DNA from 4 places in the Streptomyces chengmaiensis genome. Region 1 is predicted to be linked to each of the others. Evidence: riboswitches for the same ligand, from Rfam matches in the RefSeq annotation. Region 1 holds a riboswitch; each other region holds the start of a gene.
The links. Region 1 has a riboswitch for cyclic di-AMP ahead of QCN29_RS24755 (M23 family metallopeptidase). Riboswitches for the same ligand answer to the same signal wherever they lie in the genome.
Positions count from the first base shown of each region.

Region 2: linked by a shared signal. The riboswitch ahead of QCN29_RS13605 (transglycosylase family protein) and the one ahead of QCN29_RS24755 (M23 family metallopeptidase) in region 1 are both predicted to bind cyclic di-AMP.
Region 3: linked by a shared signal. The riboswitch ahead of QCN29_RS27025 (M23 family metallopeptidase) and the one ahead of QCN29_RS24755 (M23 family metallopeptidase) in region 1 are both predicted to bind cyclic di-AMP.
Region 4: linked by a shared signal. The riboswitch ahead of QCN29_RS11915 (C40 family peptidase) and the one ahead of QCN29_RS24755 (M23 family metallopeptidase) in region 1 are both predicted to bind cyclic di-AMP.

Region 1 covers NZ_JARWBG010000034.1:1,302-8,314, reverse strand. Annotated here, with positions in the region: gene QCN29_RS24770 (DNA gyrase/topoisomerase IV subunit A) at 1-482, opposite strand, end outside; gene QCN29_RS24765 (M16 family metallopeptidase) at 669-2,135, shown strand; gene QCN29_RS24760 (M16 family metallopeptidase) at 2,153-3,520, shown strand; cyclic di-AMP (ydaO/yuaA leader) riboswitch at 3,797-3,954, shown strand; gene QCN29_RS24755 (M23 family metallopeptidase) at 3,969-4,754, shown strand; gene QCN29_RS24750 (GntR family transcriptional regulator) at 4,958-5,635, shown strand; gene QCN29_RS24745 (HPr family phosphocarrier protein) at 5,796-6,077, opposite strand; partial or broken gene QCN29_RS24740 (GNAT family N-acetyltransferase) at 6,323-7,013, shown strand, end outside.
Region 2 covers NZ_JARWBG010000013.1:35,032-42,044, forward strand. Annotated here, with positions in the region: gene QCN29_RS13600 (LysM peptidoglycan-binding domain-containing protein) at 1-1,053, shown strand, start outside; cyclic di-AMP (ydaO/yuaA leader) riboswitch at 1,375-1,503, shown strand; gene QCN29_RS13605 (transglycosylase family protein) at 1,508-2,263, shown strand; gene eno (phosphopyruvate hydratase) at 2,554-3,843, shown strand; gene QCN29_RS13615 (FtsB family cell division protein) at 3,960-4,439, shown strand; gene QCN29_RS13620 (DUF501 domain-containing protein) at 4,535-5,080, shown strand; gene QCN29_RS13625 (Ppx/GppA phosphatase family protein) at 5,077-6,003, shown strand; gene QCN29_RS13630 (NAD(P)/FAD-dependent oxidoreductase) at 6,456-7,013, shown strand, end outside.
Region 3 covers NZ_JARWBG010000040.1:44,301-51,313, forward strand. Annotated here, with positions in the region: tRNA gene QCN29_RS27015 (tRNA-Met) at 1-74, shown strand; gene QCN29_RS27020 (PP2C family protein-serine/threonine phosphatase) at 293-1,426, shown strand; cyclic di-AMP (ydaO/yuaA leader) riboswitch at 1,663-1,807, shown strand; gene QCN29_RS27025 (M23 family metallopeptidase) at 1,819-2,901, shown strand; gene QCN29_RS27030 (hypothetical protein) at 3,014-3,175, shown strand; gene QCN29_RS27035 (PrsW family intramembrane metalloprotease) at 3,154-4,449, opposite strand; gene trmB (tRNA (guanosine(46)-N7)-methyltransferase TrmB) at 4,557-5,351, opposite strand; gene lhgO (L-2-hydroxyglutarate oxidase) at 5,500-6,708, opposite strand; gene QCN29_RS27050 (MFS transporter) at 6,815-7,013, opposite strand, start outside.
Region 4 covers NZ_JARWBG010000011.1:30,777-37,789, forward strand. Annotated here, with positions in the region: gene pcrA (DNA helicase PcrA) at 1-2,072, opposite strand, end outside; cyclic di-AMP (ydaO/yuaA leader) riboswitch at 2,372-2,530, shown strand; gene QCN29_RS11915 (C40 family peptidase) at 2,533-3,759, shown strand; gene QCN29_RS11920 (hypothetical protein) at 3,781-4,134, opposite strand; gene QCN29_RS11925 (C40 family peptidase) at 4,469-5,596, shown strand; gene QCN29_RS11930 (response regulator transcription factor) at 5,655-6,353, opposite strand; gene QCN29_RS11935 (ATP-binding protein) at 6,350-7,013, opposite strand, start outside.

The sequences.
Region 1 (7,013 bases):
TCGTAGTTGGGGGCGAAGTCGACCGTGTCCTCGTCGATCGACTCGGTCATCAGCGACGTCGCATCGGCCATCCGGCACTCCGTGTACCGCATGGCCGCGGGCGGGTCGTCATTGCCCAGCGAGCCGAAGTTGCCGTGGCCGTCCACCAGCGGCAGCCGCATGGAGAACGGCTGGGCCATCCGCACCAGCGCGTCGTAGATCGACGCGTCGCCGTGCGGATGCAGCTTTCCCATCACCTCGCCGACGACCCGGGCGCACTTCACATACCCGCGGTCGGGGCGCAGCCCCATCTCGTTCATCTGATACACGATCCGGCGGTGAACCGGCTTCATGCCGTCACGGGCGTCCGGCAGGGCCCGGGAGTAGATCACCGAGTAGGCGTACTCGAGGAAGGAGCCCTGCATCTCGTCGACGACGTCGATGTCGAGGATCCGCTCCTCGAAATCCTCCGGCGGCGGGGTCTTCGTACTGCGGCGGGCCATCGCGGCTGCTGCTCCTTCGCGTGCCAGAACTGGATGTGACGCCGACCATTGTGGACCGTCCCACCGACAAGCCCGACCGCGACCCGGTCAGGGCCGCCCGGGGAACTTCGCCAGGTGTCAGCACGCTTGCATACAGTGGCAGGACTTCTCCATCACGTTCTCCATATCGCGATCGAAGGGACATACATGCCCATGGGTCACACGGCCACAGCGCAGGCCGGCTCAGGCGGCCTGACGGCGACAGAGCACCGGTTGGCCAACGGCCTGCGCGTGGTGCTCTCCGAGGACCATCTGACCCCGGTCGCCGCGGTCTGCCTCTGGTACGACGTCGGCTCACGCCACGAGGTCAAGGGCCGCACCGGCCTCGCCCACCTCTTCGAGCACCTGATGTTCCAGGGCTCCGCCCAGGTGACGGGGAACGGCCACTTCGAGCTGGTCCAGGGCGCGGGCGGATCGCTCAACGGCACCACCAGCTTCGAGCGCACCAACTACTTCGAGACCATGCCTGCACACCAGCTGGAGCTGGCGCTGTGGCTGGAAGCCGACCGCATGGGCTCGCTGCTCGCCGCCCTCGACGACGAGTCGATGGAGAACCAGCGCGACGTGGTCAAGAACGAGCGCCGCCAGCGGTACGACAACGTGCCGTACGGCACGGCGTTCGAGCGGCTCACCGCCCTCGTCTACCCCGAGGGCCACCCGTACCACCACACCCCGATCGGCTCCATGGCCGACCTGGACGCGGCGACGCTCGAGGACGCCCGCGCCTTCTTCAGCACCTACTACGCGCCGAACAACGCGGTGCTTTCGGTCGTCGGCGACATCGATCCGGAGCAGACGCTCGCCTGGATCGAGAAGTACTTCGGCTCCATCCCGTCCCACGAGGGCAAGCAGCCCCCGCGCGACGGCGTTCTGCCCGACCTCGTGGGCGAGCAGCTCCGCCAGGAGATCCGCGAGGAAGTCCCGGCGCGCGCCCTGATGGCGGCATACCGGCTGCCCCACGACGGCACACGCGAGTGCGACGCCGCGGACCTGGCGCTCACCGTCCTCGGCGGCGGTGAGTCCTCCCGGCTGCACAACCGCCTGGTGCGCCGGGACCAGACGGCCGTCGCGGCCGGGTTCGGCCTGCTGCGGCTGGCCGGTGCGCCGTCCTTGGGCTGGCTGGATGTGAAGACCTCCGGCGGCGTCGAGGTGCTGGCCATCGAGGCCGCCGTCGACGAGGAACTGGCGCGGTTCGCCGCCGAAGGTCCGACGTCCGAGGAGATGGAGCGCGCCCAGGCCCAGTTGGAGCGCGAGTGGCTGGACCGGCTGGGCACGGTCGCGGGCCGCGCCGACGAACTGTGCCGGTTCGCGGTGCTGTTCGGCGATCCGCAGCTCGCCCTCACCGCCGTCCGGCGGCTGCTGGACATCACCCCGGAGGAGGTGCAGGCGGTCGCCGCGGCCAGGCTGCGCCCCGACAACCGGGCGGTGCTGGTGTACGAGCCCCTCTCCGCCGAGGAGACGGAGGCAGCCGGGGACGACGGATCAGCCGGCCAGAGTGCCGGGGCCGCACCGGCCGCCGACAGCGCCGAGAGCGCCGAGAGCGCCGAGAGCGCCGAGACCGACGACACCGACGAGAACAGCGAGCCTGCCGAGCGCGAAGGGGCAGACCAGTGAGCGACGCCGTTGTGACCATGGACCTCCACCCGCAGCCGGCGGCCGGTCAGCCCAAGCCCTGGGCCTTCCCGGCCCCCGACCGCGGCGCCCTCGGCAACGGCCTGACCGTGCTGCGCTGCCACCGTCCCGGCCAGCAGGTGGTGGCCGTCGACATCTCCCTCGGAGCCCCCCTGGACGCCGAGCCCGAAGGGCTCGACGGCGTCGCCACGATCATGGCGCGAGCCCTGTCCGAAGGAACCGACAAGCACTCGGCCGAAGAGTTCGCCGCAGAGCTGGAACGCTGCGGCGCCACCCTCGACGCCCACGCCGACCACCCCGGCGTCCGGATCGCCCTCGAGGTCCCCGTCTCCCGGCTGCACAAGGCGCTCGGCCTGCTCGCCGAGGCGCTGCGCGCCCCCGCTTTCGCGGACCACGAGGTCGAGCGGCTGGTGCGCAACCGACTCGACGAGATCCCGCACGAGAAGGCCAACCCGGCCCGCAGGGCCGCCAAGGAGCTTTCCAAGGAGCTGTTCCCGGCGGCCTCCCGGATGTCCCGGCCCCGCCAGGGCACCGAGGAGACCGTGGCGCAGATCGACGCGGCCGCCGTGCGCGCCTTCTACGAGGCGCATGTGCGCCCCGCCACCGCCACGGCCGTGATCGTCGGCGATCTCGCCGGCGTCGACCTGGACACCGTGCTCGCCGACACCCTGGGGGCGTGGACCGGCGACAGTGCGGCCCCCCGCCCCGTACCGGCCATCACCGCGGACGACACCGGCCGCGTTGTGATCGTGGACCGTCCGGGCGCGGTGCAGACGCAGCTCCTCATCGGCCGGATCGGCCCGGACCGCCATGACCGCCAGTGGCCGGCCCAGGTGCTCGGGACGTACTGCCTCGGCGGCACGCTCACCTCGCGCCTCGACCGCGTGTTGCGGGAGGAGAAGGGCTACACCTACGGGGTGCGGGCCTTCACCCAGGTGCTGCGCTCCGCGCCCGACGCCTCGGGTGCGGCGATGCTCGCGATCAGCGGCTCCGTGGACACCCCCAACACCGGCCCGGCGCTGCGGGATCTGTGGCAGGTGCTGCGCACGCTCGCCGCCGAGGGCCTCACCGACGCCGAGCGGGACGCCGCGGTGCAGAACCTGGTGGGCGTCGCCCCGCTGAAGTACGAGACCGCCGCCTCGGTCGCCGGCACGCTCGCCGACCAGGTCGAGCAGTTCCTCCCGGACGACTTCCAGGCGCGGCTGTACGCCGGGCTCGCCGAGACCGGGACGGTCGAGGCGACGGCCGCGGCCGTGAGCGCCTTCCCCGTCGACCGGCTCGTCACGGTCCTCGTCGGCGACGCCTCACAGATCGAGGAGCCGGTCAGGGAGCTCGGCATCGGTCAGGTGACGGTGGTCGCCGGATGACGGGCGTCTGATCGGAGTCCGACCGCCGTTCGACACGACTCGGCACTGCCGTCCGATCAGCGTTTCCCCATAGGGCGAATCGGTCTGAAACAGGGCAGACGGCACCCCGGCAATGGGCGCATTGCCGGGGTTTCGTCGTATGTCTGATTTGTAGGTGAAACATGGTGTATGCCCTGTGGCGTGCGCTACAAAACGGGCTGTCCGTTTGGTGATTGAAAGATGCGCCGCCTAGCGTCGGTCCGGCTGTCCGCCCATGTCCCGCCGCGCCCGCGGCACGGGCAGTCATCGCCGAGTCCCCGTCAGGCGCGAGCCAGGGGAGCCGGGGACCCACACATCCCCTGGGGTGAATCGGACGCCGCCGTGAGGCGGGGCCCGTAGGAGACCTTCCTGCTCCGAACCCGTCAGCTAACCCGGTAGGCGAGAAGGAAGGAAAGGAACAGCCCCCTCCATGGCGTTCACCCGTGCCACCGGGAAGCACCGTGCCCCGAGCCGCCTGACACGCAGGAGCGCGAACCTGGCCGGCGTCGCGACCCTCGCCGCCACCGGCGTCATCGGAACCCTCGCCTCCCCCGCCGTCGCCGCCGAGGCCGGCGTCGACGCGGCCGTCGAGGAAACCGCACTGAACCAGATCGTCGCCCCCGCCACCTCCCTCGCCGACGAGATCGCCGCCCAGGCCGCCGCGCAGAAGAAGGCCGCCGAAGCAGCCGAGGCCGAGGAGGAGGCCCGCGCCAAGGCCGCCGCCGAGGCGAAGCGCAAAGCCGAGCAGCGCGCCAAGGAGGCCCGCGAGGCCAAGGAGCGCGCCGCCCGTGAGGCGGAGCGCAGGCGTCTGGCCTACCGCCTCCCGGTCGCCGGCACCCATGTCACCACCGGTTACCGGGCCGGCGGTGCGCTCTGGTCCTCCGGCAGCCACTCCGGCGTCGACTTCCGCGCCCCCGCGGGCTCGACGGTCGTCGCCGTGGGCGCGGGCACCGTCGTCGAGGCAGGCTGGGGCGGCGCCTACGGCAACAACGTCGTCCTCAGGATGAACGACGGCTCCTACACCCAGTACGGCCATCTGTCGGCGATCACCGTCACGGTCGGCCAGTCGGTCGCCGCGGGCCGGCAGATCGGCGTCTCCGGCTCCACCGGCAACTCGACCGGCCCGCATCTCCACTTCGAGGCGCGCACGACCCCCGACTACGGCTCCGACATCGACCCCGTCGCCTATCTGCGCTCGCACGGCGTCAAGGTCTGACCAGGCCTGTTCCGGCCCGCTGCCGTCGAGGCCCCGGCGTTCCCCGCCGGGGCCTCGACGCGTTTGGCTGGCCCGCGCTGCCGCTGGCCAAAAGATATCCATGATTCTCGGTAAGGCATCGGAAAATTCGGCCCACTGCCTTAGAGTCACCGAACAGGCGTCAATCGGCTGCGTTTCCAGTGGATTAAGGCGGAGGTTGGGTCATGCGCATTCCCGCGCACACGGTATGCACAGCGATCCGCGACGACATCGTCTCCGGTGTATTCGAGCCCGGCGGCAGGCTGACCGAGGAACTGCTGGCCCGCCGCTACGGCGTCTCGAGGGTGCCTGTGCGCGAGGCCCTGCGCACTCTGGAGTCTGAGGGGTTCGTCACCACGCGGCGGCACGCGGGCGCCTGCGTCGCCGAACCCACGGAGGAGGAGGCCGCCGACCTGCTGGAGATCCGCCGGCTGCTGGAGCCGCTGGGCGCCGCGCGCGCGGCCCGGCGCCGCACCGAGGCCCATCTGAAGGTGCTGCGCGGCCTGGTCAGGCTGGGACAGGAGCGGGCGCGCCGCGGCCAGGGGGAGGATCTGCGCTCCCTCGGCGGCTGGTTCCACGAGACGCTCGCCCAGGCGTCCGGCAGCCCCGGGCTGATCACGCTGCTCACCCAGCTCCGCCATAAGATCACCTGGATGTACGCGGTCGAGCAGCCGACCCGGCCCGTGGAGTCCTGGGCCGAGCACGGCGCGATCGTGGACGCGGTGGCGCGCGGCGACGCGGACCGGGCGCGGACGCTCACCGCGCTGCACGCCGAACGGGCGGCGGCCGCGCACCGGCTGCGCCGCCCCGAGCGGGTGAGGACTTCGCAACATGCCGTAAACACGGCAAGCGTCCGGAATTAACAACAGCCCCGTATACAAAAGTGGGGCTAGAAATTCGGGTGGTTCGAAAAGTGACTCAGGGACATTTTTGGTTGTCACCCGAATATGGTTGAAGCCGGCTGCCGCCCGAATTCGGGCGGCAGCCGGCTTCGTTTTATCCCGCCGGTGAGGCCTGAAGGGATCAGACGGTCTCGGGAAGTTCGTCGAGCCCCTCGGCGACCAGCTTGGCGAGCCGGTCCAGAGCGGCCTCTGCATCCCCCGAGTCGGAGGCGAGCACGATCTCCTCGCCGCCCTTCGCGCCCAGCCCGAGCACGGCGAGCATGGAGGCGGCGTTGACCGGGGTGCCGTCGGCCTTGGCGATCGTCACGGGGACGCCGGAAGCCGTGGCGGCGCGGACGAAGATGGAGGCGGGGCGGGCGTGCAGGCCTTCGGCCCACCCGACGTTGACGCGGCGCTCAGCCATGGTGTTGCCCTTCAGGTGCTAGCGGTTGTCTAGACCAGTCTCTCATGGGTTGCGGACTGCCCGACGCGGGGTGCCGAAGCGGCGTGCCGGAGGCCGCGGGGAGGAGAGGAAGGCCGAGGGGAGGAGAGGAAGGCCGAGGGGAGGAGAGGAAGGCAGGGGGAGGGAAGAAAGGGCAGGGGAGGGAAGGACGGGGCCGGCCCCGTCATTCGCCGACGCGAGTGATGGACGGGCCGTACGATTTTCCCATGCGGACGCCGTCGGACCATGCGTACCCCGACCACTGGGAGGCGGATGTGGTGCTGCGCGACGGGGGCGCGGCACACATCAGGCCCATCACCGCCGCTGACGCGGAACGCCTGGTCAGCTTCTATGAGCAGGTCTCCGACGAGTCGAAGTACTACCGCTTCTTCGCGCCCTACCCGCGACTGTCCGACCGCGACGTCCACCGCTTCACCCATCACGACTACGTGGACCGGGTGGGACTCGCGGCCACCGTCGGGGGCGAGTTCATCGCCACCGTCCGCTATGACCGCATCGACGCCTCCGGCAGGCCCGCCCCGGCGCCGGCCGACCGGGCCGAGGTCGCCTTCCTCGTCCAGGACGCCCACCAGGGGCGCGGTGTGGCCTCCGCCCTGCTGGAGCACATCGCCGCGGTCGCCAGAGAGCGGGGCATCCGCCGCTTCGTCGCCGAAGTGCTGCCCGCCAACAACAAGATGATCAAGGTGTTCACGGACGCCGGCTACACCCAGAAGCGCAGCTTCGAGGACGGCTCCGTTCATCTGACGCTCGACCTGGAGCCGACGGCCAGATCCCTCGCGGTCCAGCGCGCCCGCGAGCAACGCGCCGAGGCCCGCTCCGTGCGGCGGCTGCTCGCCCCCGGCTCCGTGGCGGTCGTGGGCGTCGGCCGGGCGCCCGGCGGCGTCGGGCGCACCGTGC
Region 2 (7,013 bases), on a different contig from region 1:
GCCATCCCGCTGCTGGGGGCCGGCTCCGCCTCCGCGGCCGACGCCGCCACCTGGGACCGGGTCGCGGAGTGCGAGACGGGAGGGATGTGGAGCGCCGACCTCGGCAACGGGTACTACGGCGGACTCCAGATCTCCCAGCAGACCTGGGAGGACTTCGGGGGCGCGGCCTATGCGCCGCGCCCCGACCTCGCCAGCCGCGCCCAGCAGATAGCCGTGGCGGAGCAGATCCTCGCGGTGCAGGGGGTCGATGCCTGGCCCAACTGCTCGGCGACCGCGAATCTGCGGAGCGGCGGCGAGTCCGCCGACGTCAACCCGGGGGTGGAGCCCGGAGCGGTGACGGGTTCCGGCGCGAACTCTTCCGGCATCGGCATCGGCTCCGGCGGTGCGGCCCCCGCCGACGGCGGCTCGCCCGGCGCGGGCTCCTCGGGTGAGGGCTCCGCCGGGGCGGCTACGACGGCTGCCCCGTCTCCGTCCTCTTCCCCCTCGTCGTCGCCCTCGTCGTCTCCCTCGTCGGTGCCGGAGGGCGGCGAGCAGCCCACCACCCGATCCGGGGCGGGCATTTCGGGTCTGCCGCAGGAGAGCGGCACAACGGTCTCGCCTGACGCGTCGGATTCCCCGGGCGTCTCCGCCGGGTCCGCGGCCCCCGAGGGGTCCGGCGGCTCCGGCGGGCAGACGCTGCCCGAGGACGCCGTGGAGCCCACCCGGACCATCGAGCCGACCGACCCCGTCGACTCCGATCTGACCGTGGGCGAGGGTACCGGGCGGCATCGCGGTGCACCTGCGGATGAGGCGGACAAGTCGGGTATCAGTGATGCAAGCCGAGAATTCGGTGGGCATGCCTCGCGGGGTGACAGCGCTTCACGTGATGCATCCGACACGGCAGTCGGCGAGCAGGGCTACACCGTGCGCCCCGGGGACAGCCTCTGGGCGATCGCCGACGAGCGTGAGGTGCCCGGGGGGTGGGTCGCGCTCTATGAGGCCAACCAGGAGACCGTCGGGTCGGATCCCGACCTCATTCACCCTGGCCAGAGCCTCGATCTGGATCTGAAGTAGCGGCAGTTCGGGGGTGTTTATCCGATTCTGCGTAAGTGAGACAAGCGTCTCTCTGCCCCAACTGGCGTGTCGCGGCTGTCGAATCCGTCCGAATCGCCCTTCACCTGCGGAAATGCGTGTCAAGTCGATCGCGGAAAGAGTGATTCATCCGTGATGTTCGCCCTTGAGCGGCAGCGGCCGGTGTGTTTACGGTTCCAACCGCTCGCCACCGCGGGCCCCGTCGACCGTCACGCCGAATCCTGCCGGCGGACGGCGGGAACAGTCGTCGCGTGGAGCGCCGAAGGCAGGAGCGGGGGACCCAAGGTAGGCGCCGGACCGGGCCGTTGAGACGCGCTGTGCTCTCAGAGGCCGGGACCGGCTTGGGGTGAAGCCGCGCGCTAGGACGCGCGGCCGGGCACTCATCCGGCCCGAACCCGACAGCTCACCTCGCAGGCGTCGGTGAGGAGACACTTCCATGCTGCTTTCCGGCAAGGGCAAGCATCGCCGTCCGTCGAAGGCCACCCGTATCGCCGCGCTCGCCGGCGTCACCGGCGCCGCAGTGGCCGCCCCGCTGCTCGGTGCGACCTCCGCCTCCGCCGCGACCGCCGCCGAGTGGGACAGGGTCGCGCAGTGCGAGTCCGGCGGCAACTGGTCCATCAACACCGGCAACGGCTACTACGGCGGTCTGCAGTTCTCCGCCTCCACCTGGGCGGCCTACGGCGGCGCCAAGTACGCCGCGCGCGCCGACCTCGCCACCAAGGCGCAGCAGATCGAGATCGCCGAGAAGGTCCTCGCGGGCCAGGGCAAGGGCGCCTGGCCGCACTGTGGCGTCGGCCTGTCCAATGCCGCGTACACCGGCGGCGGCTCTGGCTCTGGCTCTGGCTCTGGTTCTGGTTCGGGTTCCGGTTCCGCGCAGCAGTCCAAGCCCAAGGCGCAGCCGAAGCAGTCGCAGCAGCGCAGCCAGGCTCCGACCACCCGCTCCGAGCGCTCCGCGGCCCCGGCTCCGGCTCAGAAGAAGCCGTCGGCCAAGTCGTCCGCCGAGCCCGCCGCCCCGGCGAAGGGCTTCAAGAAGGGCGACGGCGAGTACGAGGTCAAGCCCGGCGACACGCTGAGCAGGATCGCTAAGGCGGAGGGCGTCAAGGGCGGCTGGCAGAAGCTGTACGACCTCAACGACGACATCGTCGAGGACGCGGACCTGATCTTCCCGGGCCAGCGGCTCCACCTGAGCTGACCCGCCCGGCTGTGACCGCCCCGGTCCGGAGCGCTTCCCCCGTGCGCACCGGGCCGGGGCTTCCGCATGCCGTGGCCGGCGGTCACCCCCCTGTCACTACTGATCGGTAGGCATGTAGCGCTTCGTCCCCAGCCGGTCCACTTCGCACCCTTTTTCGTCCCAGCGGGCGGGCATCGGCAGGCGGCGGCCCCCGGGCCGGTTAGGCTCTTGCCGCAAGGCCGAATCAGACCCTGCACTGCTGGCATCCAGCTCGCATCACAACTTGCGTCACATCCCAGAAGGAGATGCTCGTGCCGTCCATCGACGTCGTCGTAGCCCGGGAAATCCTGGACTCCCGAGGCAACCCCACGGTCGAGGTCGAGGTTGGCCTCGACGACGGCAGCACCGGCCGTGCTGCCGTTCCGTCCGGCGCCTCCACCGGTGCGTTCGAGGCTCTCGAGCTCCGCGACGGTGACCAGAACCGCTACCAGGGCAAGGGCGTGGAGAAGGCCGTCCTCGCCGTCATCGAGCAGATCGGCCCGGAGCTCGTCGGCTATGACGCCACCGAGCAGCGCCTGATCGACCAGGCGATGTTTGACCTGGACGCCACCCCGGACAAGTCGTCCCTGGGCGCCAACGCCATCCTCGGAGTCTCCCTGGCCGTGGCGCACGCCGCCTCCGAGGCCTCCGACCTGCCGCTCTTCCGCTACCTCGGCGGCCCGAACGCGCACCTGCTGCCCGTTCCGATGATGAACATCCTCAACGGCGGCTCGCACGCCGACTCCAATGTGGACATCCAGGAGTTCATGATCGCTCCGATCGGCGCGGAGTCCTTCTCCGAGGCCCTGCGCTGGGGCACCGAGGTCTACCACACCCTGAAGAAGGTCCTGAAGCAGAAGGGCCTGTCCACCGGCCTCGGCGACGAGGGCGGCTTCGCCCCGAACCTCGACTCCAACCGCGCCGCCCTCGACCTCATCCTCGAGGCGATCAAGGAGGCCGGCTACACCCCCGGCCGCGACATCGCGCTGGCGCTCGACGTCGCCGCCTCCGAGTTCTACAAGGACGGCGCGTACGAGTTCGAGGGCAAGTCCCGCTCGGCCGCCGAGATGACCGAGTACTACGCGGAGCTCGTCGACGCCTACCCGCTCGTCTCCATCGAGGACCCGCTCTTCGAGGACGACTGGGACGGCTGGAAGACCATCACCGAGAAGCTCGGCGCCAAGGTCCAGCTGGTCGGCGACGACCTGTTCGTCACCAACCCCGAGCGGCTCGCCCGCGGCATCGACGAGGCCGCGGCCAACGCCCTGCTTGTGAAGGTCAACCAGATCGGCTCGCTGACCGAGACCCTGGACGCCGTCGAGCTGGCCCAGCGCAACGGCTTCAAGTGCATGATGTCCCACCGCTCCGGCGAGACCGAGGACGTCACCATCGCCGACCTTGCCGTCGCCACCAACTGCGGCCAGATCAAGACCGGCGCCCCGGCCCGCTCCGAGCGCGTCGCCAAGTACAACCAGCTGCTGCGCATCGAGGAGATCCTCGACGACGCGGCGGTGTACGCAGGGCGCAGCGCCTTCCCGCGGTTTCGCTTTGCGGACCACTAAGCACAGCAAGGGCTGACAGCCGTATAGCTTCAAGGGCTGACACCCGTATATACGTACGTCCTCGCACCCGGTCCCGTACCGTGTGCGAGGACGTATGTGCGTGAAGGAGGCGGAGCATGGCCGCGAAGGACCGGGACCGGTTCTCCACCGCGACCCGGATCCGGCTGCTCGGCGAGCAGACGGCCGCCCGCGTCTACCGCTCGCAGAGCCGCCGCCAGGCCCGCCGCTCCCGGCTCACCGGCCGGGCCGCCTTCCTGGTGCTCGTCGTCTGCACGCTGGTGGTGGCCCTTGCCTACCCGATGCGGCAGTACGTCTCGCAGCGCGCCGACATCGCCGAACAGGAGCGGCGCATGGAGGAGGCGCGAGAGAGGGTGGCCGGGCTCCGGGACGAGAAGGCCCGTCTCCAGGACGACCAGTACGTCCGGCGGCTGGCCCGTGAGCATCTGCACTATGTGATGCCGGGAGAGACCGCCTACACCATGATCGACCCGGATGCCGAGGAGCGCCGCCGGGACGACGAGGGGGCGGCGGACCGACCCTGGTACTCCAATGTCTGGGACGGAGTGGACCACGCGGACCGCCCCGCCGGGCAGTAGCCCCCACCGCGCTCACCGCGCTCACCGCGCTCACCGCACTCACAGCACTCACAGCACCGAGAAGTCACCACCGCACCGAGAACATTCAGGCAGGCATGGAAACCCCTCCTCCCCACACCGAGCCGACCGAGCCGACCGCCGCGGACATCGCCGCCTTCGAGGCGCAGCTCGGCCGCCCGCCGCGCGGGCTGCGGGCGATCGCGCACCGCTGCCCCTGCGGGCAGCCGGACGTCGTCGAGACGGCCCCGCGGCTGCCCGACGGCACCCCCTTCCCGACGCTGTACTACCTGACCTGCCCGCGGGCGGCGTCGGCGATCGGCACGCTGGAGGCGAACGGGGTGATGAAGGAGATGACCGAGCGGCTGGCGGAGGACCCGGAGCTGGCCGCCGCCTACCGCGCCGCGCACGAGGACTACATCGCACGCCGGGACGCCGTCGAGGTTCTGGAGAACTTCCCCAGCGCGGGCGGCATGCCCGACCGGGTGAAGTGCCTGCATGTGCTGGTCGGGCACTCGCTGGCAGCGGGGCCCGGGGTGAACCCGCTGGGCGACGAGGCGATCGCGATGCTGCCCGAGTGGTGGGCGAAGGGCCCCTGCGTCACGCCCTGCACGGACGGCTCGGCGAAGGAGGCTCCTCAGTGACCCGTGTGGCGGCCGTCGACTGCGGCACCAACTCCATCCGCCTCCTCGTCGCCGACGTGGACCCCGCGACCGGCCGGCTGGTCGACCTGGACCGCCGGATGACGATCGTCCGCCTCGGCCAGGGTGTGGACCGGACCGGTCGCCTCGCCCCCGAGGCGCTGGAACGCACCTTCGCAGCCTGCCGCGAGTACGCGGCGGCCATCAAGGAGCACGGCGCGGAGAAGGTCCGCTTTGTGGCCACTTCCGCCTCGCGCGACGCCGAGAACCGCGACGCGTTCGTACGCGGTGTGCTCGACATCCTCGGCGTCGAGCCCGAGGTGATCACCGGTGAGCAGGAAGCGGAGTTCTCCTTCACCGGAGCGACCCGCGAGCTGACCGGCCACGAGGAGCGTCTGGTGGTGGACATCGGCGGCGGCTCCACCGAGTTCGTCATCGGCCATGGCCATGTCGAGGCGGCGCGCTCCGTCGACATCGGCTGCGTACGGCTGACCGAACGGCACGCCCCGGACAGCCCTGCGACGCCCGAGCAGATCGCCGCCATCACCGCGGACATCGACGCGGCGCTCGACCTTGTCGAGGAGACGGTCCCGATCCGCGAGGCGCGGACCCTCGTCGGCCTCGCCGGCTCGGTCACGACGGTGGCCGGGATCGCGCTCGGCCTGGACTCCTATGTCTCCTCTGCCATCCACCACTCCCGGATCTCCTGTGAGGAGGTCGAGCGGATCACCGGCGAGCTGCTGAACTCCACGCACGACGAGCGGGCCGCCATCGGCGTGATACACCCCGGGCGGGTGGATGTGATCGCCGCGGGGGCGCTCGTCCTGCTGCGGATCATAAAGCGGATCGGGGTGCGGGAGGTCGTGGTCAGCGAGCACGACATCCTCGACGGAATCGCGATCAAGGCGGCAGAGGGCGCCGAGTAGCCGTTCGCGGCGTCCTCTCCCGGGTGCCGCGTAGCCGTTCGGCGGCAGGTTTCGGTGGGCGACGGCGGTGGCGTGGGGTGCTGTACGGGCAGTCGACGGCACCGCCTGGTCCCTCACGGAGGAAACTTCGTGAAGTTCTTCACAAGGAAAAGGTCCCTGAGGCGTGGCAGGGAGGGTCTAAGGCCCCGCTCCGCGGGGCCGTTGGTCCTTTCCAGCTGTCTGCCGGGGACCGCCCGGCGCGCAACGACGGTGTGAACCCGTCAGCCGGCCCCCTGGGGGATGTCCCTTAGGGGCCAGCTCACAAGGGGTGTCCAACGTTCGTCGATGCGCCGTGGTTCCCCGCCCCTGCCATGAGCTCTGTCACGCGGGCGGCGCAGTGTAGCAGAGCAGGCTCGACTCCTTGTGAAGGGGCTCACGAGCACCCCCGGGGAGGGGGGTGGATACTCGATGGCATGAGCACCACGGAGCGTCCCCGGATCCTCGTAGTAGGCGGTGGGTACGTAGGCCTGTACGCAGCACGACGCATTCTCAAGAAGATGCGGTACGGCGAGGCGACCGTCACGGTCGTCGACCCGCGCTCGTACATGACGTACCAGCCCTTCCTCCCCGAAACAGCCGCCGGCAGCATCTCGCCGCGGCACGTCGTCGTCCCGCTGCGACGCGTGCTGCCCAAGGCGGAGGTGCTCACCGGCCGGGTCACCACCATCGACCAGGACCGCAAGGTCGCCACGATCGCGCCGCTGGTCGGCGAGGCGTACGAGCTGCCGTTTGACTACCTGGTCATCGCGCTGGGCGCGGTCTCGCGCACCTTCCCGATCCCCGGCCTCGCCGAGCAGGGCATCGGCATGAAGGGCATCGAGGAGGCCATCGGCCTGCGCAACCATGTGCTGGAGCAGCTGGACAAGGCCGACTCGACGACCGACGAGGACGTCCGCCGCAAGGCGCTGACCTTCGTCTTCGTCGGCGGCGGCTTCGCCGGCGCGGAGACCATCGGCGAGGTGGAGGACCTG
Region 3 (7,013 bases), on a different contig from region 1:
CGCGGGGTGGAGCAGCTCGGTAGCTCGCTGGGCTCATAACCCAGAGGTCGCAGGTTCAAATCCTGTCCCCGCTACTCGCAGCACGGCGGCCCGGCACTTCTCATAGAAGTGCCGGGCCGCCGTCGTCGTACCTCCGGTGGCTTCGCGGGTGAGCGGCAGGGCATCGTCCGGTCGGCCGACGGCCGGGTCGCCGTGCGGCGCGGCTCCGGCCAGCCTGGAAGGGGCGCGGTACGGTCCGCGGCCTGACGGACTGGGCAGGAGAGCACCGGTGGGGCAGCGACGGCACGACGGCATGAGCTCGGCGCAGCTCCTCGTCCGCCTGCTGCCCGGTCTGATGATCCTCGGCGCGATCTTCTTCGACCTCGCGACGCCGGCCAAGTTCACCGCCGTCCCCATGTTCGCCGCCTCCCCGCTGATCGCCGCGCCCTTCTTCTCCTGGCGCGCCACCGCGATCACCGGCCTCGCCGCGGTGGTCGGCGCCATGGGGATGCACGCCTACAACGAGACCGCCGCCCAGATCACGGCACTGACCGAGACCACCACGCTGGTGACGGTGGCGGCTCTCGCGCTGCTCATCAACGACGTCGTACGGCGCAGCAACCAGCGGCTCGCCTCCGCGCGGGTGATCGCGGAGACCGCACAGCGCGCCGTGCTGCCCTCACCTGCGGACCGGATCGGCGGGCTGCAGGTCGCCGCGCGGTACGAGGCGGCCCAGGAGGACGCGTTCATCGGCGGCGACCTCTTCGCCGTACAGGACACGCCGTACGGGGTGCGGCTGGTGGTCGGGGACGTACGGGGCAAGGGGCTGGGCGCGGTGGAGGCCGTGGCCGTGGTCATCGGGGCGTTCCGGGAGGCCGCGGAGCAGGAGCGGTCGTTGGAGGGCGTCGCGGGGCGGCTGGAGCGGGCGCTGGCGCGCGAGGGGACGCGGCGCAGCGGGCTGGATGCGGTCGAGGGGTTCACCACGGCGGTGCTCGCGGAGATCTCCCGGCCGGTGGACGCCCTGCGGGTGGTGAACCGGGGGCACCCCGCGCCGCTGCTGCTGTACGCCGACGGGCGCGTGGACATGCTGGAGCCGTCCGAGGCGGCGCTGCCTCTGGGCATGGGGGACCTGGGGAGCTGGCCGGACCGTGCGGAGGAGCGGCCACTGCCCCCTGGGGCGACGCTGCTGCTCTACACCGACGGGCTGTCCGAGGCGCGCGACTCGCACGGCGTCTTCTACGACCCGGGGGAGCGGCTCAGCGGCCGGATCTTCCCCGGTCCCGAGGAACTGCTGGACGCGCTGGTCGCGGATGTGCGGAGGCACACGGGCGGCGGCACCACGGACGACATGGCGCTGCTGGCCGTGATGCGCCCGACGGAGCGGCAGCCGCGAAAGCGCAGGACCGTGCCGGTCGTCCGGGCCGGGACGGATGACGACCGTCCGTAATCGAGAGGGAGCCCTCCGCATAACATTTGACACACAGTCAGATACTGGACCAGTCCAAGAGGGAGCTCGGAAGAGTCTGAGAGCCACTCAACTCGCCCGCTTCCATGGCCTTGTGTCCGGTTATGTCCCGCGCAAAGAACTTAAAGATCAGACGGAACAGCTTGGATTCCCGTGCGGGTGTCTATTAACGTTCGATAACGCAACGCGGTCGTCCCAGCCGTCGCCAGAGGCGGCGCCGTGCGTGTGCGCCGAATTCCGAAAGGGAGCCGGGGAACCACTATTTGGGGTGAATCGGACGCCTTCGCAGCCTGCGGAGGGCCGTAGGAGACCTTCCTGCTCCGAACCCGTCAGCTAACCCGGTAGGCGAGAAGGAAGGAAAGGAGTACGCCTCCGTGGCGTCCAACACACCTGCCCCTGAAGCACCCTTCGAATCCGCCTACTTCGGTGAGCGGGCTGCAGAGCGGTCTTGGGGGGAGTGGAACCCCACCGAGGACTCCGTCCGTCCGGTGCGCGGCCGGCACCGCGTCGTCAAGCAGCGCGGGGGACTCGCCCGCAGCTCCACCGTGCTCGGCGTGGGCGTCATCGCCGCGGTCGGCGCGGGCGGCCTGGCCACCGCCCAGGACAAGCCCGCCGTCTCGATCTCCCTTCCGGACCTCCCCGACGCCGAGTCCCTCCCGGGCGTCGGCGCCCTGATCGGCGACGCCGAGGACTCCGGCGACGCCGACGGCTCGGGCGACTCCGGGGGCAGCGAGGTGTCCGCCGAATCCGGCACGGCCGGCCAGGACGGTGCGGGCAGCGGGCCCTTCGCCATGCTCGGCTCCGACGCCGCCGAGTCGAGTGCGGGCGGCGCGGGCGAGGCCCTGCGCGCCCGCATCCTCCAGCAGGCCGAGCAGCAGCAGGCCGCGGCCGAAGCGGAAGCCAAGGCAGCAGCCGAGCAGGCCGCCGCAGAGAAGGCCGCGGCGGAGGCGGCGAAGCAGCAGGAGGCGGCCGAAGCCAAGGCCGCCGAGGAGAAGCGGAAGGCGGAGGAGGCCGCCAGGGCCAAGGCGGAGGCGGAGCGCCTCGCCAAGCTCGCCGCGAGCTACTCCCTGCCCACCTCCTCGTACACCATCACCTCCACCTACGGCCAGGCCGGGTCCATGTGGTCCTCCGGCCAGCACACCGGCCTCGACTTCGCCGCGCCGACGGGCACCCCCGTCAAGGCCGTCCACGGCGGCACGGTCAAGTCCGCCGGCTGGTCGGGCTCGTACGGCTACCGCATCGTGCTGGAGCTTGAGGACGGCACCGAGGTCTGGTACGCGCACCTCTCCTCCATGACCGCGAGCGCCGGGCAGAAGGTGACGACCGGCGAGACCATCGGGCGGGTGGGCGCGACCGGCAATGTGACCGGCCCCCACCTCCACCTCGAGGTGCACACGCCGAGCGGGGCCGGCGTCGACCCGATGGCGTGGCTGCGCGACAAGGGCCTGACGGTCTGACGCTCCGACCGCTCCGACGAACTGCAACGGCCCCGGACGACTCCGGACGGCCCCGGACGCCCACCGTCCGGGCGGAGCGCCGCGCCGCACAGGCACGCCGCGCCCGCGTACGGTGGCAGAGCGTCCGCACCCCGAACCCCGGCAGCTCTGGCGCACACCCCCCGACGCCAGGGCTGCCGGTCCTGCGGTGGAGCAGCTGCCCGATCTGCTCGCCGCCGCCGAACTGCCGGCGCCGGGGCCGCCCGCCATGGCTCAGGAGCGGTACGGGTTGTAGCCGCCGTAGTCCCGGTGCGGCGGCGGGGACCACACCCGGCCCGACGCCCGTGCCGCGTACGTCAGTGCGGGTCCGGCCACCTCCCTTCGCTGCCACAGATGGTGCAGCAGCTCCCGCTCCCGCTCCGCGAAGTCCTCTCCGGCAGTGCCCCGGTGGGCCCGGTGGCGCAGAAACGCCAGTGTGGTCGCCAGCGACTCGTACTCCGACACCGCGTCCGCCGCGGGCCTGCCGAACGTATGCCGGGCGAAGTCGCGTGCCATCGCCCTCGCCCGCATCGACGACAGGGCGGGCGGCTCGTCCGGGGACAGCCACCCAGCCGCCGCATACGCGGGCAGATGCCTGGATATCGTGCGCAGCTCACGCTGCCGCGACCAGATCGTCAGCCAGGTCAGCAACCCGAAGGCGGGAACCATGAACGCGCCGTAGACGGCGTAGAAACCCCAGGGGCCGAGGAGCGTGGCCGAGCCGTTCCACAGCGCGTGCACGCCCATCGCGAGCAGGAGGCCAAGGACCGGCAGCGCCGTCCTGCGGAACCGGCGCTGCCGGGCCGCGAGCGCGGCGATCCCGAAACCGAGGCCGGTGAGCACCGTGAAGAGCGGATGGGCGAACGGCGACATCACGATCCGCACGAAGAAGGTCGCGGCGGTCACCGACTCCAGACCCGAGGTGCCGAGCGTCTGGTCCTCGCCGAAGGCGCTGCCCAGGTACAGGATGTTCTCGGTGAAGGCGAAGCCGGTGGCGGTGAAGCCCGCGACGACGACGCCGTCCACGATCCCCGTGAAGTCCCGTCTCCGAAAGAGGAAGATCAGCAGGATCGCGGCGGCCTTGGCACTCTCCTCGACCACCGGGGCTATGACCGTCGCGCCGAGTGTGTCCGCACTCGCCGGGTCCGCGGTGGCCGTGGCTATCCAGCGCGTCGCGAACGTATTGGCGATGATCGCGACAAGGGCGGCGGCGCAGGCGCCCCAGGCGAAGGAGAACAGAAGGTTCCGCCAGGGGCCCGGCTGCACCCTGTCCAGCCAGCGGAACGCGGCCATCAGGAGGGGGACCGGAAGGGTGGCCAGGCCCAGGCCGACCAGAAAGCCACGGGTGCCGGTCTGCTCGCGCACCAGCGCGAGGATCATCAGCCCGCACAGGGCCAGCAGGGTGATGACCGCACCGGCCCGGACGGCCTTGCTGCGCCACAGGTGTGAGACCCGGCGAGGCTTGTAGCGCCACCGGGAGCGCTCGGGCACGGCGGCGAGCAGCTCTGCCAGCTGCTGCGGGGAGCGCAGCGGAGGCGGCGGCTGCGGCGGCGACTGCTGAGGCTGCGGCGGGGACTCGGACACCACACGACCCTAACGAGGGGTACTGACAGTGTGCGACCGTGTTGTAGCTGCGATCAGGAGGGTGATACCCGGCGGAACAGCAGGTCGTGCACCACATGGCCCTTCTCGAGTCCCTGGCCCTCGAATCGGGTCAGCGGCCGGAAAGCGGGGCGGGGGGCGTACCCGCCGTCCGGCTGGGTGTTCTGGAAGTCCGGGTGCGCGGTGAGCACCTCGAGCATCCGCTCTGCGTACGGCTCCCAGTCCGTGGCGCAGTGCAGCACGGCGTCGGGCTTCATCCGCTCGGCGGCCTGCGTGAGGAACTCGGGCTGGATCAGCCGTCGCTTGTGGTGCCGCTTCTTGGGCCAGGGATCGGGGAAGTAGACGCGCACGCCGTCGAGCGAGCCGGGCCGCAGCATCTCGCGGAGCAGGATGATCGCATCGCCGTTGGCCACCCGGACGTTGGACAGGCCGTTGCGCTCGGCCAGGGCGAGCAGGTTGCCCTGACCGGGGGTGTGCACATCGACCGCGAGGATGCCGGTGTGCGGGTCCTCCGCGGCCATCTGAGCGGTGGCCTCGCCCATGCCGAAACCGATCTCGAGGACGACGGGCAGCCCGTCGAACATCTCGTCCAGGTCGAGGACGCGCCGGCCGTCGATGTCCAGACCCCAGACGGGCCACAGCCGCTGCAGCGCGTCGGCCTGCCCCGCGGTGACCCGGCTCCGCCGCGGCTGGAAGCTCCGGATCCGCCGTTCGTGGTGCGATCCTGCGGGATCGGCGGCGGGACCGCCGGGGAAGCGCGGTTCCCCCTTGGCCCGGTGACTCACAGGGGTGGCGCCGGACGGTGCGCGGTCGGGGCGGTCACCGGGCACGGCGTTTCGAAGCTGCTCAGACACAATGCCCCGATTCTACGGCCCGGCGCATCGGGCCTGCGGCGGCAGTTCAGCCTCGCCGGCCTCTGAGGCGCGGGGGTCCGGGGCGGAGCCCCGGGGGACGGGGTCTGGGGCGGAGCCCCGGCCCCTATCCCTCCGCCAGGGCCGCAAGCGCGCGGGTGGCGATTTCGCGGCCGATGGGGAGGGAGGCGGTCGCCGCGGGGGAGGGGGCGTTCAGCACATGGACCGTGCGGGGGGACTCATGGATGAGGAAGTCGTCCACGAGCGTGCCGTCGCGCAGTACGGCCTGTGCGCGCACACCCGCCGCGGCGGGCCGCAGATCGGCTTCGGTGATCTCCGGAAGGAGCCTCCGCACCGCTGCGAGGAAGGCCGGCTTCGACAGAGAGCGGTGCAGTTCGCCCGCCCCGTACCGCCAGTGGCGCTGGGCGATGCGCCAGGAGCCGGGCCAGGCCAGGGTGGCGGCCAGCTCGGCCGGGCGGACCGTGGACCAGCGGTAGCCCTCGCGGGCCAGGGCCGGGACCGCGTTCGGCCCGACGTGGACCTCCCCGTCGACGCCTCGGGTCAGATGGACGCCGAGGAAGGGGAAGGCCGGGTCGGGGACCGGATACACCAGGCCGCGCACCAGCGCGGGCCTGGTCAGCTCGTAGTACTCGCCCCGGAAGGGGACGATCCGCATGCCGGGGTCGTCGCCCGCCAGCCGGGCCACCCGGTCGCAGTGCAGCCCCGCGCAGTTCACGAGGACGCGGGCCCGTATCACCGTGCCCGCGGTCGTGCGCACCGCCACGCCCCAGGCGCGCCGGTCGACGGCGGCGACCTCTTCCCCGTACCGGATGTCCGTGCCGGAGGCCTCCGCGGAGGCGGCCAGCTGGGCGGCCACCGCGCGGAAGTCGCACACCCCCGTGGTGCCGACGTGGATCGCGGCGAGGCCCCGCACCTGCGGCTCGTGCTCCGTGATCTGCGCGGCGCCGAGCTCCCGCACCGGAATGCCGTTCTCCCGGCCGCGCTGCACCAGGGCGTGCAGCCGGGGCAGCTCCTCGCGATCCGTGGCGACGATCAGCTTCCCGGTGACCGCGCAGTCGATGCCGTACTCCGCGCAGAACTTCACCATCTCGGCCGCGCCGCGCACCGCGAACCGCGCCTTCAGCGAGCCGGGCCGGTAGTAGACGCCGCTGTGGATCACGCCGCTGTTCCGTCCGGTCTGGTGGCGGGCCGGTCCGGGCTCCTTCTCCAGGACCGTCACCTTCGTGCCGGGCGCAGCCCGGGTGAGCGCATACGCGGTCGACAGGCCGACGATCCCGCCGCCGACCACCAGCACCTCACAGTCGTACGCCCTCAACGCGACACCTCCCACCCCGATAGTGCACTGGCCCACTGACAATGCCGTTAAACCAGCTCAGACAGTGGTGTGCGCCTCCCCGCAACCGCGGGCGGCTGCGCGCAGGCTACGCCGGGGCCATCAGGAGCGGCCGGGCCCGCTCCCTGAGCTCCACCACTCTCGGCTCGTCCCCGTACGGCTCCAGTCGGTGCAGCAGATCCCGCACATACTCCGTCGTACGGGCCGAGGAGATGCGCCCGGCGACCTCCACCGCGCGCGTGCCCGCCGCGCAGGCCGCGTCCAGGTTCCCCGACTCCAGCTCGGCG
Region 4 (7,013 bases), on a different contig from region 1:
CGGGCGCGGGTGATGCCCACATAGGCCAGCCGCCGCTCCTCCTCCAGTTCCTTGGCCTGCCCGAGCGCCCGCATATGCGGGAAGACGCCGTCCTCCAGGCCCGTGAGGAAGACGACCGGGAACTCCAGGCCCTTGGCCGTGTGCAGCGTCATCAGCGTGATGACGCCCGAGCCCTCCGTGTCCTCGTCGGGGATCTGGTCGGAGTCCGCGACCAGCGCCACCTGCTCGAGGAACTCGGCGAGGGTCCCCGCTCCCTCGGCTTCGCCCCGCTCCTGCTCGAACTCCAGTGCCACGGCGGCCAGTTCCTGGAGGTTCTCGATCCGTGTCTCGTCCTGCGGGTCGGTGGACGCCTGGAGCTCAGCGAGATAGCCCGTGCGCTCCAGGACGGCCTCCAGGACCGTGGCGGGGCCGGCGCCGGACTCCACGACGGTGCGCAGCTCGTCCATGAGGGCGTTGAAGCGCTTGACCGCGTTGGCGGAGCGGGCCGCCATGCCATACGCCTCGTCCACACGGCGCAGCGCCTGCGGGAAGCTGGTCTTCTCGCGCAGCGCCAGCGCCTCGATCATCGCCTCGGCGCGCTCGCCGATGCCCCGCTTGGGGACGTTGAGGATGCGGCGCAGCGGGACGCTGTCCTCGGGGTTGGCCAGGACCCGCAGATACGCAAGGACGTCCCGGACCTCCTTGCGCTCGTAGAAGCGCACTCCGCCGACGACCTTGTACGGCAGGCCGACGCGGATGAAGACCTCTTCGAAGACACGGGACTGGGCGTTGGTGCGGTAGAAGACGGCGACGTCGCCCGCCTTCGCCTCGCCCGCGTCCGTCAGCCGGTCGATCTCGTCGGCGACGAACTGCGCCTCGTCGTGCTCGGTGTCGGCGACATAGCCGGTGATCTGTGCGCCCGCGCCCGCATCGGTCCACAGGTTCTTGGGACGGCGGCTCTCGTTGCGCTCGATGACGGCGTTGGCCGCGGAGAGGATGGTCTGCGTCGAGCGGTAGTTCCGCTCGAGCAGGATGGTGGTGGCGTCCGGGTAGTCCTCCTCGAACTGGAGGATGTTGCGGATGGTCGCACCGCGGAAGGCGTAGATCGACTGGTCGGCGTCGCCCACCACGCACAGTTCGGCGGGCGGCAGGTCCTCGTACCCCTCTCCCACCAGCTCGCGCACGAGCGTGTACTGGGCGTGATTGGTGTCCTGGTACTCGTCGACCAGGACATGACGGAAGCGCCGGCGGTAGTGCTCGGCGACATCCGGGAACGCCTGGAGGAGGTGGACGGCGGTCATGATGATGTCGTCAAAGTCCAGGGCGTTGGCCTCGCGCAGCCGCGCCTGGTACATCCGGTACGCCTCGGCCAGGGTCTGCTCGAAGCCTCCCCCGGAGCCTCCGGCCTGGGAGGCGCCCCCGGCCACCTGATCGGCGAAGGTCTCCTCGTCGATCAGCTCGTTCTTCAGATTCGAGATCTTGGCGCTGAAGGACTTGGGCGGGAACCTCTTGGGGTCGAGGTCCAGGTCCCGGCAGACCAGCGCCATGAGGCGCTTGGAGTCGGCTGCGTCGTAGATCGAGAACGACGAGGTGAAGCCGAGCCTCTTGGACTCGCGGCGCAGGATGCGCACGCATGCGCTGTGGAAGGTGGAGACCCACATCGCGCCCGCACGCGGGCCGACGAGCTGCTCGACGCGCTCCTTCATCTCCCCGGCGGCCTTGTTGGTGAAGGTGATCGCAAGGACCTGGCCGGGGTGCACATGCCGGGTGGCCAGCAGATGCGCGATCCGGTGGGTGAGCACGCGCGTCTTGCCGGAGCCGGCGCCGGCCACGATGAGCAGCGGCGATCCGGAGTGCACCACGGCGGCGCGCTGCTGCTCGTTGAGCCCCTCCAGCAGGGCGGCGGGGTCCACGACAGGGCGCGGCGCGCCGTCGCGGTAGTAGGCGTCCCGCGCCGGAGGCACGTCGTAGGCGCCCTGGAAGAGGTCGTCCGGAACCGGCTCCGGCGCCGTCGCGTCATCGGGCGGCGGCGGGTGCTCGTCCTCCGGGGGCTGGAGGTCCGCCAGGAAGCTGTCGTCAAAGAGGCTGCTCATCGCTCTCAAAGTCTAGGCGTCCGCTCTGACACTCCGGGGCCGCATTGAGCCAGACCCCCGGGCGGCCGGGGAGCGGCCGTAGGCAGCGCTTGCACGCGCACCGTGCGCGACGGAACGACGACATCCGGTCAATGACCACCAGTGACGACATCGGCCCTACCGGCGGTAAACGGCCTGATCCCGCCGAGGTAACGAAAATGTATCGGACATTTCGAACATCAACCTTCACAGCAACCACACGGGTTGGCTAGCGTGCTCGACCAAGCGATCCCGCACCGCCATGGCGAACCACGCCAAACGGGTCGCCCACGCCGAATCCGGCCTTTCCGCAGGGAAGTTCGGAACCGGGGAACCACCCAGCACAACCGGGGTGAATCGGACCCTCGCCGGTCCGTAGGGCAGCCTTCCGTCCCGCCCGAACCCGTCAGCTAACCCGGTAGGCGGTTCACGGAAGAAGGAGATGTCGGCCTTGGCGTCGCATCGCAAGCCCCGCGGCCGTACCGCGATATCCACCCCCGCCGTCGGGTTCACCACCGCAGCCCTCGCCGGCGTCACGCTGCTGTCCTCCCAGAACGCAGGCGCCGCGCCCAGCGCGCCCGCCGAGCCGAAGCCGTCCATCGAGGAAGTGCAGAAGAAGGTCGACGACCTGTACCGGCAGGCCGGGACGGCCACCCAGAAGTACAACCAGGCCAAGGAGGCCACCGCCGAGAAGCGGCAGGAGGTCGGCAAGCTGCTGGACGAGGCGGCGGAGCGCACCGAGGCGCTGAACGAGTCCCGGCGCGCGCTGGGCAACTACGCCGCCGCGCAGTACCGCTCAGGGGCAGTGGCCCCGACCGCCGCGCTGGTCTTCGCCGACAGCCCGCAGTCGTACTTCGACCAGACACAGCTGATGGAGCGGCTGAGCGACCGTCAACGCAGCGCGGTCGCCGACTACGAGACCGAGCGTGCCGCCGCCGCGAAGCAGCGCACCGAGGCGGCCAAGAGCCTGGAGTCGCTCACCGCGTCGCAGGAGACGCTGCGCGCCGGGAAGCAGGAGGTGCAGGCGAAGCTGCGCGAGGCGCGCGAGCTGCTGTCGAAGCTGACGGCGGAGGAGAAGGCACGGCTCGCGGAGATCGAGCGGAAGAAGGCGGCGGAGGCCCGCCGCAAGGCCGAGGAGAAGGCCAGGGCGGAAGCGGAGGCGGCGGCCGCCGCGGAGGCCGAGAGGGAGCGCCTGCGCGCGCAGGAGCAGCAGGAACAGCAGCAGGAGCAGCAGGAGCAGAGCCAGGACTCCGGGGCGGATAGCGGGACCGAGTCGGGGGCGGGCACGACGTCCGGCGGCGACGCGGACGCCGACTACGCGGCCAAGGCCGACAAGGTGCTGGACTTCGCCCGCGCCCAGCTCGGCAAGCCCTACGTCTGGGGCGCGAGCGGCCCGTCCTCCTACGACTGCTCAGGGCTGACCCAGGCCGCCTGGCGGGCTGCCGGAGTCTCCCTGCCGCGCACCACCTGGGACCAGGTGGAGGTCGGCAAGCGGGTCGCGACGGAGGATCTGCTCCCGGGCGACCTGGTCTTCTTCTACGACGACATCAGCCACGTGGGCATCTACATCGGCGACGGCATGATGATCCACGCGCCCAAGCCCGGCACGAACGTGCGCGAGGAGTCGATCTACTACATGCCCATCTACGGCAGCGTGCGCCCCGCCTGACGCCTGCGGCGCCGGGGCGTCTCAGGTCCAGAGGGTGGCGATGAAGACATTGGCCGTCGTCAGCGCGCCCACCGCGCCGAACAGCGGCTTGTCGATCTTCTCCTCATCCCGCTTCACGTACACCAGGCCCAGGATGACGACAAGGATCACCAGCTTGATGCCGACCTTGAGGTTGTTCACCGACTGATCGTCGGCCTGGTTGAGGCCGACCAGCGCCACCCCGGTGATCAGCATGGTCAGCGCGCCGTGCAGCATCGCCGGGGTGAAGCGCGCCGTGCCCGCGCTCATCGCCTTCATCTGGGTCAGGAAGCCGCCGAGCAGCGAGGCGATGCCGATGATGTGCAGGGCGACGAAGACATTGATGAGTACGTCCATGAAGCGGAGCCTAGCCCGGCCTATAGCACCCCCCTCCTGGCGGGTCGAGGGCTTTCCCGTGCATTGGTCAGCCCCCGGCGGCAAAGGGCCCCGCACCATGATCCACCCGGTCTCAATGCGCACCCCCCTGTCCACCTTCGGGCAATAACGGTCCATACGGCGCTCGGCCGTGACCGCCAGGTCTAGCGTCCTGCGGCAGGTGGCCGACTCCCACCACCCGCCGGGCCGCCCCGGCGGCCGTCGGCTGCCCCGCCCAAGACCCGGCGACGGCCCGCTCCCCCTGTGCGGTCCGCCGCCGGGTCCGCAGGGAGAACGGAAGGATGTGGACGCCGTCGTGGCAGCGCACCGGAAACCCAAGCAGAACCCCCTGGCCGGGCCCGCCGCCCGCACCGCAGCCACCCTCGCCCTCGCCTCGGCGGCCACGGCGACCGCTTTCGAAGGCGGCGCCCACGCGGAGCCGGCCCTCACGCCCGCGCAGATCAAGGCCAAGGTCGACCAGCTCTACCAGGAGGCGGAGGCGGCGGCCGAGAAGCACAACGGCGCGCAGGAGACCACCGCCAAGGCTCGCAGGGAACTGGACCAACTGCGCGACCAGGCGGCGCGGAAGACCGAGAAGCTCAATGCCTCACGGGACCGGCTGGGGTCGTTCGCCGCCGCCCAGTACCGGGCGGCGGGCATGGACCCCGGCATGCAGCTCGCGCTCACCTCGGACCCCGACGAGTATCTGGAACGGGCCGAGCTCGCGGGCCGGGTCGGCGAGCTGCAGGCCGGGGCGATCGCCGGGGTGCACCGGCAGCTCGTGGAGATCGGGCAGCTCAAGGCGCGTGCGGAAGAGCGGGTGGAGACCCTCAGGACCCGGCAGTCCGACCTCGCCAGGCACAAGACGACCGCCCGGGACAAGCTCGCGGCCGCCCGGCGAATGCTGGACCGGCTGACCGCCGAACAGCGCGCCGCGTACGAAGGCGTCGCGGCGGGCGAGAGCAGCGGCGCCGCGGCGGCTGCCCTGCGCCCCTCCGGGGCACGCGTCGCGCAGCAGACCGGGGCGGCCGCCCCGTCGGCCCCCGCGCAGACATCCGCCCGGACACCTGCCGAGTCCACCCCGAAGGCCGCCGACTCCCGTGCCGCTCAGGCCGTCTCCTACGCCTACGGGGCACTTGGCAAGCCGTATGTGTGGGGCGCGACCGGCCCGTCGTCGTTCGACTGCTCAGGGCTCACCCAGGCGGCATGGCGCTCCGCCGGGGTCTCCCTGCCGCGCACCACCTACACCCAGATCAACGCGGGCCGGCGGGTCACCCGATCCCAACTCGCCCCGGGCGACCTGGTCTTCTTCTACTCCGGCGTCAGCCATGTCGGCATCTACATCGGCAACGGCCAGATGATCCACGCGCCCAGGCCCGGCGACGCGGTGCGGATCGCGCCGATCGACCAGATGCCCTTCGCGGGCGCGAGCCGCCCCGCATGAGCCGGGTCCGCGAACTGGCGGGCCGGCGGGCTCGCTGGCTGGCTGGCTGGCTGGCTGATCAGACCAGCCGACGGGCGGTCGCCCAGCGCGTCAGCTCATGGCGGTTCGACAACTGGAGCTTGCGCAGCACCGCGGAGACATGCGACTCGACGGTCTTCACCGAGATGAACAGCTGCTTGGCGATCTCCTTGTAGGCATAACCGCGGGCGATCAGCCGCAACACCTCGCGCTCCCGCTGAGTCAGCCGGTCCAGGTCCTCGTCCACGGGAGGCGCGTCCGTGGAGGCGAACGCGTCCAGGACGAACCCGGCGAGCCGCGGTGAGAACACGGCGTCGCCCTCCTGCACCCGGAAGATCGAATCCACCAGATCCGTGCCCGTGATCGTCTTGGTGACATAGCCGCGGGCGCCGCCTCGGATCACACCGATGACATCCTCGGCGGCGTCGGAGACGGACAGCGCCAGAAAGCGCACCGGATTCTCGGCGGCCGCCATCAGCGGGGCACAGCGGCGCAGCACCTCGACCCCGCCGCCGCCCGGCAGATGGACGTCGAGCAGCACGACTTCGGGGCGGGTGGCCGTGATGACGGTGACGGCCTGGTCGACATCGGCGGCCTCGCCGACCACCTCCACTCCGGTCCGCTCGGTCTGACCGATCTCGGCCTGCACTCCGGTGCGGAACATCCGGTGGTCGTCGACGAGCACCACCCGCACCCGCCGCTCGGCCGCCGTCGCCTCGACAGTGGTCTCCTCGGTCATTCCTCGCTCGCCGCCCTCTCCATCTCGAGCTCCACTTCCGTGCCCTCCCCGGGCGCGGAACGCAGCCGCGCCGCGCCCCCGTTGCGCTGCATCCTGCCGATGATCGATTCTCTGACGCCCATCCGGTCGCCGGGCACCGCGTCCAGGTCGAAGCCAGGGCCCCGGTCCCGTACGGACACAAAGACCGTACGCCCCTCGACCTCCGCGTAGACCTGGACGGGCCCCCCTCCGCCACCGTACTTGGCGGCATTCACCATCGCCTCGCGCGCGGCTTGCATCTGGGCGCCCAGTCCCTCGTCGAGGGGACAGTCGCCGACCACGACGACCTCGAGAGGCACACCGTGCTTGTCCTCGACCTCCGCGGCGGACTTCCTGACGGCCTCGGCGAGGGAGTCGGGCTCGTCGGCCTCCTCCTTGCCGGTGCCCTCCGGCTTGTAGAGCCAGTTGCGCAGCTCGCGCTCCTGGGCGCGGGCGAGCCTGCGGACCTCCGAGCCGTCATGGGCGTTGCGCTGTATGAGGGTGAGCGTGTGCAGGACCGAGTCATGGACGTGGGCCGCGACCTCGGCGCGCTCCTGGGCGCGGATGCGCATCGTGCGCTCCTCGGAGAGATCCTGGGTCATCCGCACCAGCCAGGGCCCGGCGAGCAGGGCGACTCCGGCG